DNA from 2 places in the Neobacillus sp. PVCKKU3 genome. Region 1 is predicted to be linked to the other one. Evidence: a T-box and tRNA genes for the amino acid it is inferred to sense, from the RefSeq annotation. Region 1 holds a T-box; the other holds one or more tRNA genes.
What was found. A T-box is a leader RNA that pairs with one kind of tRNA and senses whether it is charged. The one in region 1 lies ahead of leuS (leucine--tRNA ligase), so its partner is inferred to be a tRNA-Leu.
Positions count from the first base shown of each region.

Region 2: it has a tRNA-Leu gene. The T-box ahead of leuS (leucine--tRNA ligase) is inferred to sense a tRNA for this amino acid. The anticodon was not compared.

Region 1 is NZ_JBLVQN010000005.1:39,442-43,871, reverse strand. Features, by position in the region: gene leuS (leucine--tRNA ligase) at 1-1,936, opposite strand, end outside; T-box leader at 1,978-2,198, opposite strand; gene ACNQGS_RS04895 (MDR family MFS transporter) at 2,340-3,527, opposite strand; gene ACNQGS_RS04890 (ammonia-forming cytochrome c nitrite reductase subunit c552) at 3,965-4,430, opposite strand, start outside.
Region 2 is NZ_JBLVQN010000063.1:18,849-23,278, reverse strand. Features, by position in the region: gene ACNQGS_RS27530 (GNAT family N-acetyltransferase) at 1-319, shown strand, start outside; gene ACNQGS_RS27525 (alpha/beta fold hydrolase) at 457-1,278, shown strand; gene ACNQGS_RS27520 (HAD family hydrolase) at 1,500-2,258, opposite strand; tRNA gene ACNQGS_RS27515 (tRNA-Ser) at 2,517-2,607, shown strand; tRNA gene ACNQGS_RS27510 (tRNA-Leu) at 2,641-2,725, shown strand; tRNA gene ACNQGS_RS27505 (tRNA-Asn) at 2,736-2,807, shown strand; gene ACNQGS_RS27500 (MerR family transcriptional regulator) at 2,923-3,498, opposite strand; gene ACNQGS_RS27495 (cell wall hydrolase) at 3,872-4,430, opposite strand, start outside.

The DNA.
Region 1 (4,430 bases):
GAATTTTTGGATTCAATTCACCGTTTTCCTCCACCAGCAAACGCCAGATACGGTCGAGGAAGCGGCGGGATCCATCTAAGCCGTTTGTGGACCAAGCGATTGAAGCATCAAGCGGTCCCATAAACATTTCGTATAGGCGCAGCGTATCGGCACCGTGGGTATTGACGATGTCGTCTGGATTGACGACGTTGCCTTTTGATTTACTCATTTTCTCATTGTTTTCACCAAGAATCATTCCTTGGTTAAACAGCTTTTGGAATGGTTCCTTGGTAGACACAACGCCGATATCATACAAGAATTTATGCCAGAAACGTGAATATAACAAATGAAGCACGGCATGCTCGGCACCGCCAACATAAATATCAACTGGAAGCCATTGCTTTAATTTTTCCGGTGAAGCTAAAGCTTCCTTATTGTTCGGATCAATATAGCGCAAGAAGTACCAGCAGCTTCCTGCCCACTGCGGCATCGTGTTGGTTTCACGGCGGCCCTTTTTGCCTGTAACAGGGTCAACCACATTTACCCAATCCTTAATATTGGCTAGCGGTGATTCACCTGTCCCGGACGGTCTGATTTCGGTTGTTTTTGGCAGCATTAATGGAAGCTCTTCTTCCGGTACGGCTGTCATGGTGCCGTCTTCCCATTGAATAATTGGAATCGGTTCACCCCAATAACGCTGGCGGCTAAACAGCCAGTCGCGGAGACGGAAGGTTACCTTCTTCGTACCAATACCCTTTTCCTCAAGCCAGGAAATCATTTTTTTAATTGCATCTACTTTGTTTAGACCATTTAAGAAATCGGAATTGACGTGTTCGCCATCGCCGGTATAAGCTTCTTTCTCTACATCGCCGCCGGCAACAACTTCCTTAATCGGCAGTTCAAATTTTCTCGCAAATTCATAGTCGCGCTCATCGTGTGCCGGAACGGCCATAATTGCTCCAGTACCATAGCTGACTAATACATAGTCGGCAATCCAGATTGGCATTTTCTCGCCGTTAGTAGGATTGATGGCGTAGGCGCCCGTGAATACCCCTGTTTTTTCCTTTGCAAGGTCGGTACGCTCGAGGTCACTCTTTGATTTTACTTTATCTAAATAAGAGTCAACCGCCTCCCGCTGCTCCGCTGTTGTAATTTTATCCACCAAAGCATGCTCTGGAGCAAGCACAGCATAAGTGGCACCAAATAGTGTATCAGGGCGGGTCGTAAATACCGTGAAGGTTTCATTGTGACCATCGATTTGGAAGGTCACTTCCGCACCCTCGGAACGGCCAATCCAGTTCCGCTGCATTTCCTTCAAGCTTTCCGGCCAGTCCAGTTCTTCTAGATCTTCAAGTAGACGGTCGGCATAAGCTGTAATTTTTAAAATCCACTGTCTCATTGGACGGCGTTCAACCGGATGGCCTCCGCGTTCACTTTTTCCATCAATGACTTCTTCGTTGGCTAAAACCGTTCCAAGCGCTGGACACCAGTTGACCGGTACTTCATCAACATAGGCGAGACCTTTTTCCCATAGCTTCAAGAAAATCCATTGTGTCCATTTGTAGTACTCAGGGTCAGTCGTATTGACTTCGCGATCCCAGTCATAGGAAAAACCAAGAGATTTAATTTGTCTGCGGAATGTGTCAATGTTTTTCGCAGTAAATTCAGCAGGGTCATTGCCTGTATCTAGAGCGTATTGTTCAGCTGGCAGCCCGAATGCATCCCAGCCCATTGGGTGAAGGACATTATAGCCCTGCATCCGTTTCATCCGTGAAAGGATATCCGTTGCAGTATAACCTTCCGGATGCCCCACATGCAGTCCGGCCCCTGACGGATATGGGAACATATCTAAAGCGTAGAATTTCCGTTTGCCCGGATCTTCGCTTGTTTTAAATGTTTTTTCTTCTTCCCATTTCTTTTGCCACTTCTTTTCGATTTGTTGATGATCGAAACTCATATCTGTAATCCTCCTTAAAAAATAAAAAACCTCTCATCCCCAACAGGGACGAGAGGACTGTATGTATCTTCCCGCGGTACCACCCACATTAGTGCAATGCACTCGCTTCATTAATCCTTAACGCGGAAAACGGCAAACATTACTTTTCATTCATGCCTGCAACTCCTAGGCGAGTTCATGACCCTCCCGGTTGACTTGCACCAGCCGTCAACTCTCTAAATACGGGACTTAAATCACTACTACTCCTACTCACTGTTATTAAAATATAAATATAACGTAATTGTATTAAATTTTCTAACAGTATGCAAGTAAACTTGAGCCTATTTTCATGGTTGACAGGGATACTTGATTTTAAACATCAAAACCACAGTCAATCAGCTGTGGTTTTGGTTGCGGAAAGTATTTATAACGCTTTTGCCGTTACCTGCTCTTGCGTTTTCAAATGACGGTCATATATTAGCGTGGTAATAATCGCGATGATAAATAATCCGATTAAGATTGTGAATAAAGCAGACATGCTGTACAAATCAACAATGACGCCGCCAAGGAGCGGTCCAATCATTCTTCCGCCGGTTGCTGTACTGTTAACAATTCCTTGATAAAATCCTTCGCGGCCCTTAGGAGCAAGGGCAAAGGCTAAGGTTGGCACCGCCGGCCAAACGAACATTTCCCCAATTGTTAAAATAATCATTGCGGCTAGGAAGCCGGTAAAAGCCCCCGCATTTCCAGCAACTATAAATGAAATGATAAAGATGGCGATTCCAATCAGAATTTGCACCTTAAGGGAAGCACTAAGATGTTTTAAAATACCATTTAAAACAGGCTGCCCCAATACGATTAATGCCCCATTTATCGTCCATAACAAGCTATATTGTGTGAGGGTGATGTTGATTTCCTGCGTATAGGAAGCAATTGTTGTAGTCCACTGGACATACGCAACCCAGCATAGTAAATATCCCGTACTAATAATAAGTAAAGCTTGCAGGTTGGCTTTGCTTTTTATGGTTGGAGCAGTTTTGGTGTTTGTTTCACGCTTAGCTGAGTCAATCACAATTCCTTTATATCCGAAAACTGCGATAAATAAAAAGATCACATACATGATGGTATTAGCTAGGAAGATTAGTTGGAAGGAATAGTCGGCAACAATGCCGCCTAAAGCAGTACCAACAGCGACCCCGAGGTTTTGTGCAACATAGAGGGCATTAAAGGATTTCCGGCCGCCTTCTCGCCAAACCGATCCTGCCATGGCATACATCGAAGGAAAAATAATACCTGTTCCAAAACCAACAATAGTTAAAAAGACAACGTAGGATGGCCAGCTATGCCAGATGGTTAATCCAACCAAGGCTAGAAGTGAAATTCCAATTCCCAGCAGAATCGATTTATAACCGCCTAGTTTATCATATAAATTTCCGCCAAACAGATTTCCGATTACGGTGGCTCCTGCATTTAACATCAGGACGATTCCGGCAACCGAAAGGGACTTACCTAGATAATCGTGAATATAAATCGTATTTAAAGGCCATAAAAAAGAAGAGCCTATTACATTCACTGCCATCCCAATGATTAAAAGCCATAAGGCACGTGGCATGAAAAACGCTCCTTTGATAAAAAATATTTCGATATCCATGGTATTTTAGCCCTTTTTTAGTAGAAGCGCAATCCTTTTTGATTACCATTTTTCGCGAAGGAAATTTTCAAAAAATAGAGACAGTGGTTCCTCATCTTTATCCGCCAAGATTGAAGATTTATCCGCCGAATTCCAAGTAGTATCCGCTAAACTCATTGACCGATCCGCCGAACCTGACAAATATCCGCCAAAACACTAATTCTCACTTAACTCCCCATCAAAAAAGCCACAAAAATTGACACAGTGTCACAGGTTTGTCACTATATACGTATAGGAAAACACTGTCCCTATAAAAGAAACAGTGTTTTCAATGGATTAATCTCCTCATTCAGGCTCTTTCCAATAGGTTCCTATTCCTTCTTGGCCGGACGAATAGAAAACCTGATAACGGAAAGGGTCTATTTTTTTGGCGTTGCCGGTACTACAGGTGCCTGCGCCGGGAAGTAGCTGTTTACAGCTTGATCCTTCTTCTTCTCATTTACCTTCTCATCAGCAACAGCCTTTTTCACTTTTTCAATTTCTGCATTTACCTCATCCAAATTGACACCCTTTTTGATAAGCTCTTCGGTGGCAACGCGAATCGCTTTATTGGACGCTTCAATAGAAATGCGCAATGAATCCATTGAGCCTTGCGGATTGTGGAAGCCTGACGAGTTTTCCGCGGCGATGATATCCCAGTACCATTGACCTTTACGAACATATTCTTGTGCTTCCTTAATTTTTTCTTGGCCCACACCTGATGTAATCATCTTATTTATATAATAATGGGCAGTTGTAGAAATATCCTGTGCTTCGTGTAGAGCACTAACGTTAGCTTCCTGAATTTCATAGACGCGGTCTTTTAGCTTATCCAAATCACGGTCA
Region 2 (4,430 bases), on a different contig from region 1:
TGTTGCTGTAGATGATGGAAAGGTTGTTGGTGCTGGTGGAGGAGGATTTATTGATGATGAAGTGGCAGAGTTATTTGTCCTTTACTTAGACCCTGATAGGAAACGGGAGGGAATAGGGAGTAAATTATTAGAAGTGATAACGACTGACCAAATTGAACGTGGAGCAAAAGAGCAATGGGTGTCAGTTGCTAAAGATAACTTTATGGGAATTCCATTTTATGAAGCATCCGGTTTTGAATACCAAGGTGAACGACCTTCTTATGAACTTCCAGAAGATGAAGGGTTTCTTTCGTTACGATATAAACGAATTTTTAAATAAATCCTTTCGGAAGTTTCGTAATTTAATCTGGCTCGTCTGAAAAAAAACAGCCTTTTTTAAAAAAAGGATTTTACTCATTTTTACCGAAATAAGTGAAAGATTGTAAAAAACCTTACATTAAAAATCGGAGGAACAAAATGCTCACGAAAAAAACTCTGACCTTAAATAGCCAACAGATTTCTTATATTGACGAAGGTAGTAAAACTGCCCCGCCAGTTTTTCTTATCCACGGCGTGCCAGAATCGAGCATGCTATGGAAGCATATTATCCCTGAAATTACTGCATTAGGTTTTCGGGCGATTGCACCGGATCTTCCGGGTTTTGGCCAGAGTGACCGGTTTCCATACGTGTCTACTTGGGAAAACTATGTTTCTTTTATCAATAGTTTCATGGAAGCATTAGGATTGGAAAAAATCCATCTCGTTATTCATGACTGGGGCGGAATGATTGGGTTGAGGTGGGCATGTGAGAACCCGGATAAAGTGGAAAGCTTGATTATAACTGACACAGTTTTGTTGCCTGGATATACGTGGCACACACTAGCCCAAAAATGGAGAACGCTTGGTTATGGCGAAAAAGTAATGGAAGCAATGGCCAATAAGGAATCATGGATGGCAGGTATGAAGAAGGAAATTCCGTCCGTAGAAGAAGGGATTCTGGATGACTTCTTTTCTGTTTTTGAAACGGCTGATAAAAGGAACGTTATTTTGGAATTATATCGCTCTGCCAATGAGGAATTAACTGAACCCTATTTGAAGTTAACTTCGATTAAGACACCTGTTACGATTCTTTGGGGAGAAAATGATCCTTACATTTCAACCGATTTTGCTTATAAGACACGAGATCAGCAATTCCCACATGCAGCTATTCATATCATTCCGGACACTGGGCATTTTATTCATGTTGAGGCACCGGAAAAGGTTATTTCCTTTGTTAGAGGGCATTTTCAAATATTTTAAAATAAGGATGTTTACGGAGATAGCTAAAAAAAGATTTATGAGGACTGGAGTAGTGATACTTTTTAAAAAATTGTCTTCATGAAGGGGTTATGAGTACAGCATGAGTGTAACTTTTGGGAGAAGTGTCCTCATGAAAAGGTTCATGAGGACAGTACAAGTGAAACTTTCTGAAAGTGTCTCCATGAAAGGGGTCATCATTTTAGGATGGTAAAAAGATTGAGTTAAGAGGGGATTGACTTAACCGTTTTGAAATAATAAGTCTGTTCCTTTAAAAATTCCGGAAGTTGCTTAAGTGATGGTAATTCAGCGAAAATGCCATTGGGCTCTATTTCTAAATCAATGATGTTATAGATCCACTCCATATCAGAGGGGATATAAATCGCATTTATACCCAGTTCAATGGCTGGCTTAATATCTGTTTTAAGTGAATTTCCTATCATCCAAGTCGCTTTTGGGGGTGATTTGATATGATCTAACACCTTTTTTAAAGCTTCTGTATTTTTATGTTCAAAAATAAAAATACCTTTCCGAAAGTAACGTTCTAATTCTAAATGTGCTATTTTGCGATATTGATTTATGACATCTCCGCCTGTAAACAAATATAAATCATGTCCTTCTTCCTGGAGTTTATCGAGTACTTCATACATATAAGGAAGTGGCTCAACTTTCGTTTCAAACACTTTTTGGCCAATAGCATGAATTTTATTCATTTCCTCCAGCTTTACTTTTCTTCTGTATTTTTTGCAAAAAAACTTATACGTAGCTACAAGAGATTCCGGGTATCCTGATGAATGCAAGCCGACTTTCTTGACACTTTTTAAATCAATTTCTAATTGTTTTTGCCTAATTTCTTTAACGGATGGTTCCTTAAACCACTTCTTGATTTGTTTGACAAATTCTTTTCTTGATTGATTAAAATATTTATTGCAGTGAATTAATGTGTCGTCTAAATCCAAAATTAAGGTTTGTTGATTTATCATAAAACCAATTCCCCCTTAAAATATGGTGTATTATAATTATATAGTTTTACAAAATGTTAATGATAAAAACAGCAAATCCCCTTTTCAGATTGAGCCATAAGTTATAATGGAATTTTTCCAATTAGGCTTCACTTCCTATGGAGAAGACATCCTGTATAGAAAATATCCGCTTGAATTAGAATTTGTTAAGGTTGCCAAAATTTACAGATAGCTTCCAATTGCGATTGGTGATATATTTGTTTTGTAAGTTATTACTACAGAGAAGTACTCAAGCGGCTGAAGAGGCGCCCCTGCTAAGGGTGTAGGTCGGGTAACCGGCGCGAGGGTTCAAATCCCTTCTTCTCTGCCATAAAAATTATTTCAATGGGTATATTAGTATTATGCGGGTGTGGCGGAATTGGCAGACGCACCAGACTTAGGATCTGGCGCCTTCGGGCGTGGGGGTTCGACTCCCTTCACCCGCACCAAAATCATTATTCCGCAGTAGCTCAGTGGTAGAGCTATCGGCTGTTAACCGATCGGTCGTAGGTTCGAGTCCTACCTGCGGAGTCATAGTCCAACAAGGCAACTAAGAAAGGGTCAGGGCGGGAACGCAGCAGCCATCATTAGTGAAATTGTGTGGGCTATTACATACGGACACATCAAAAAAAGCTAAACCCTAACATTAATTGGGTTTAGCTTTTTTCCATGTAAACCAATTCCACCATTTCTTTTGATTGGCAGCAGCAATTTGCATTCTCGTTTCTTCTTCTATGCCTTTAATTCGTTCAGCCTCTAGTTGGGTTATCCGTTCTACATGCCTAAAGATTTGATTAATCTTTTCTTCTTGAAAAGCTTCCCGTACAGCCTTTTCCTTCAAGAGCTTGATTAAATCCAAGTTTATTTGCTCTAAATGTTCTATGCGTTCCATTAATTCTTCATGGTTACAATTGTGTTCCACAACTTGGTCGCTAGTATTCTGTATGGGTTCTTCTTCCGAAAAAGAGCCTGTGATATTTTTTTCAGAAACCAATTTCAATACCGCTTCAGCAGACTGTTCCATTGTCATACCCTCATGTTTGCTGAATTCCATTAATTTGCGGAATGTATGAACATCCTTCTCAAAATAGACTCTATGTCCTCGATTATTCCGGTGAACATGATACCCATGCCCTTCGAGGAGAGTGGCGTACTTCCTTAAAGTGCTGGCATCTATTTCAAACAATTTCTGTACATCACTAGGTGAATATATTTCCGTCATTCATTTCACCTCTATTAGATACATTGTAAATTAAACTGTAATAGCCCGTTGTTATTTTATAAATAGGTTAAAAGCGAATGAAATTAGCCATCCCAGTGCAAGAAAAACTGATAGATATGTACCTAAACCAACTAAAATCTCTGCCATGATTCCTACTCCTTTAATTCGGGCTTTGTTTTCAATTTCTTCAATACAGTGTCATTATAGCAGGTGATTTTTTAAAATTTGTCGAAACTAGGGACGTTAATCAAATTGTAAAAAGACTGTTAACTTTTTTTAATAATAGTTGGGTATAAAACAGGTATTATGATGTGAAAAATCCACCATAAAGTTTATTAACGATTAGGTGGATTCAACGACTAGCATTTTTATCTTATTTTGCGAATACATGATGGCCAATTGTCCTCACGACTGAACGAGTACGAATCCATTTATCCGTGGCAATGGCTGGGTTATAAAAATAAATCGAATCACTCAAGCGATCTTTTCTCGTCAATGCCTCTTCGACTGCTCTTCTGGACTCATCTGATGCCGGCTTCCTAATCTCGCCATTTTGAACAGGTGAAAAGGCATAGGCATGTCCAACTACCTGATTAATAACGCCTGTCACCGTCTTAGGGAAACGTGGAGATTCCACTCGATTTAATACAACGGTGGCAACGGCTACTTTTCCTTGATAGGGTTCACCTTTTGCTTCTGCCTCTACTAATCTGGCAAATAAGTCTTTTTCGTTATTGGAAATGGAAATAGCCGGTGTCTCCGGTGCTTTTTCAGGTGGCATCTGCCTCGTAATCCCGATTTCCGGTTTTGTTGAGTGAAGCGTTACTTCTACTGGTTTTTCTGGCTTTTGCTTGATTTCTTCTGTATTAATCTGATTGTAATTACTAGTTTTGTCTTGCTGACCATTCTCGGCAATACCACCATATTTTTGC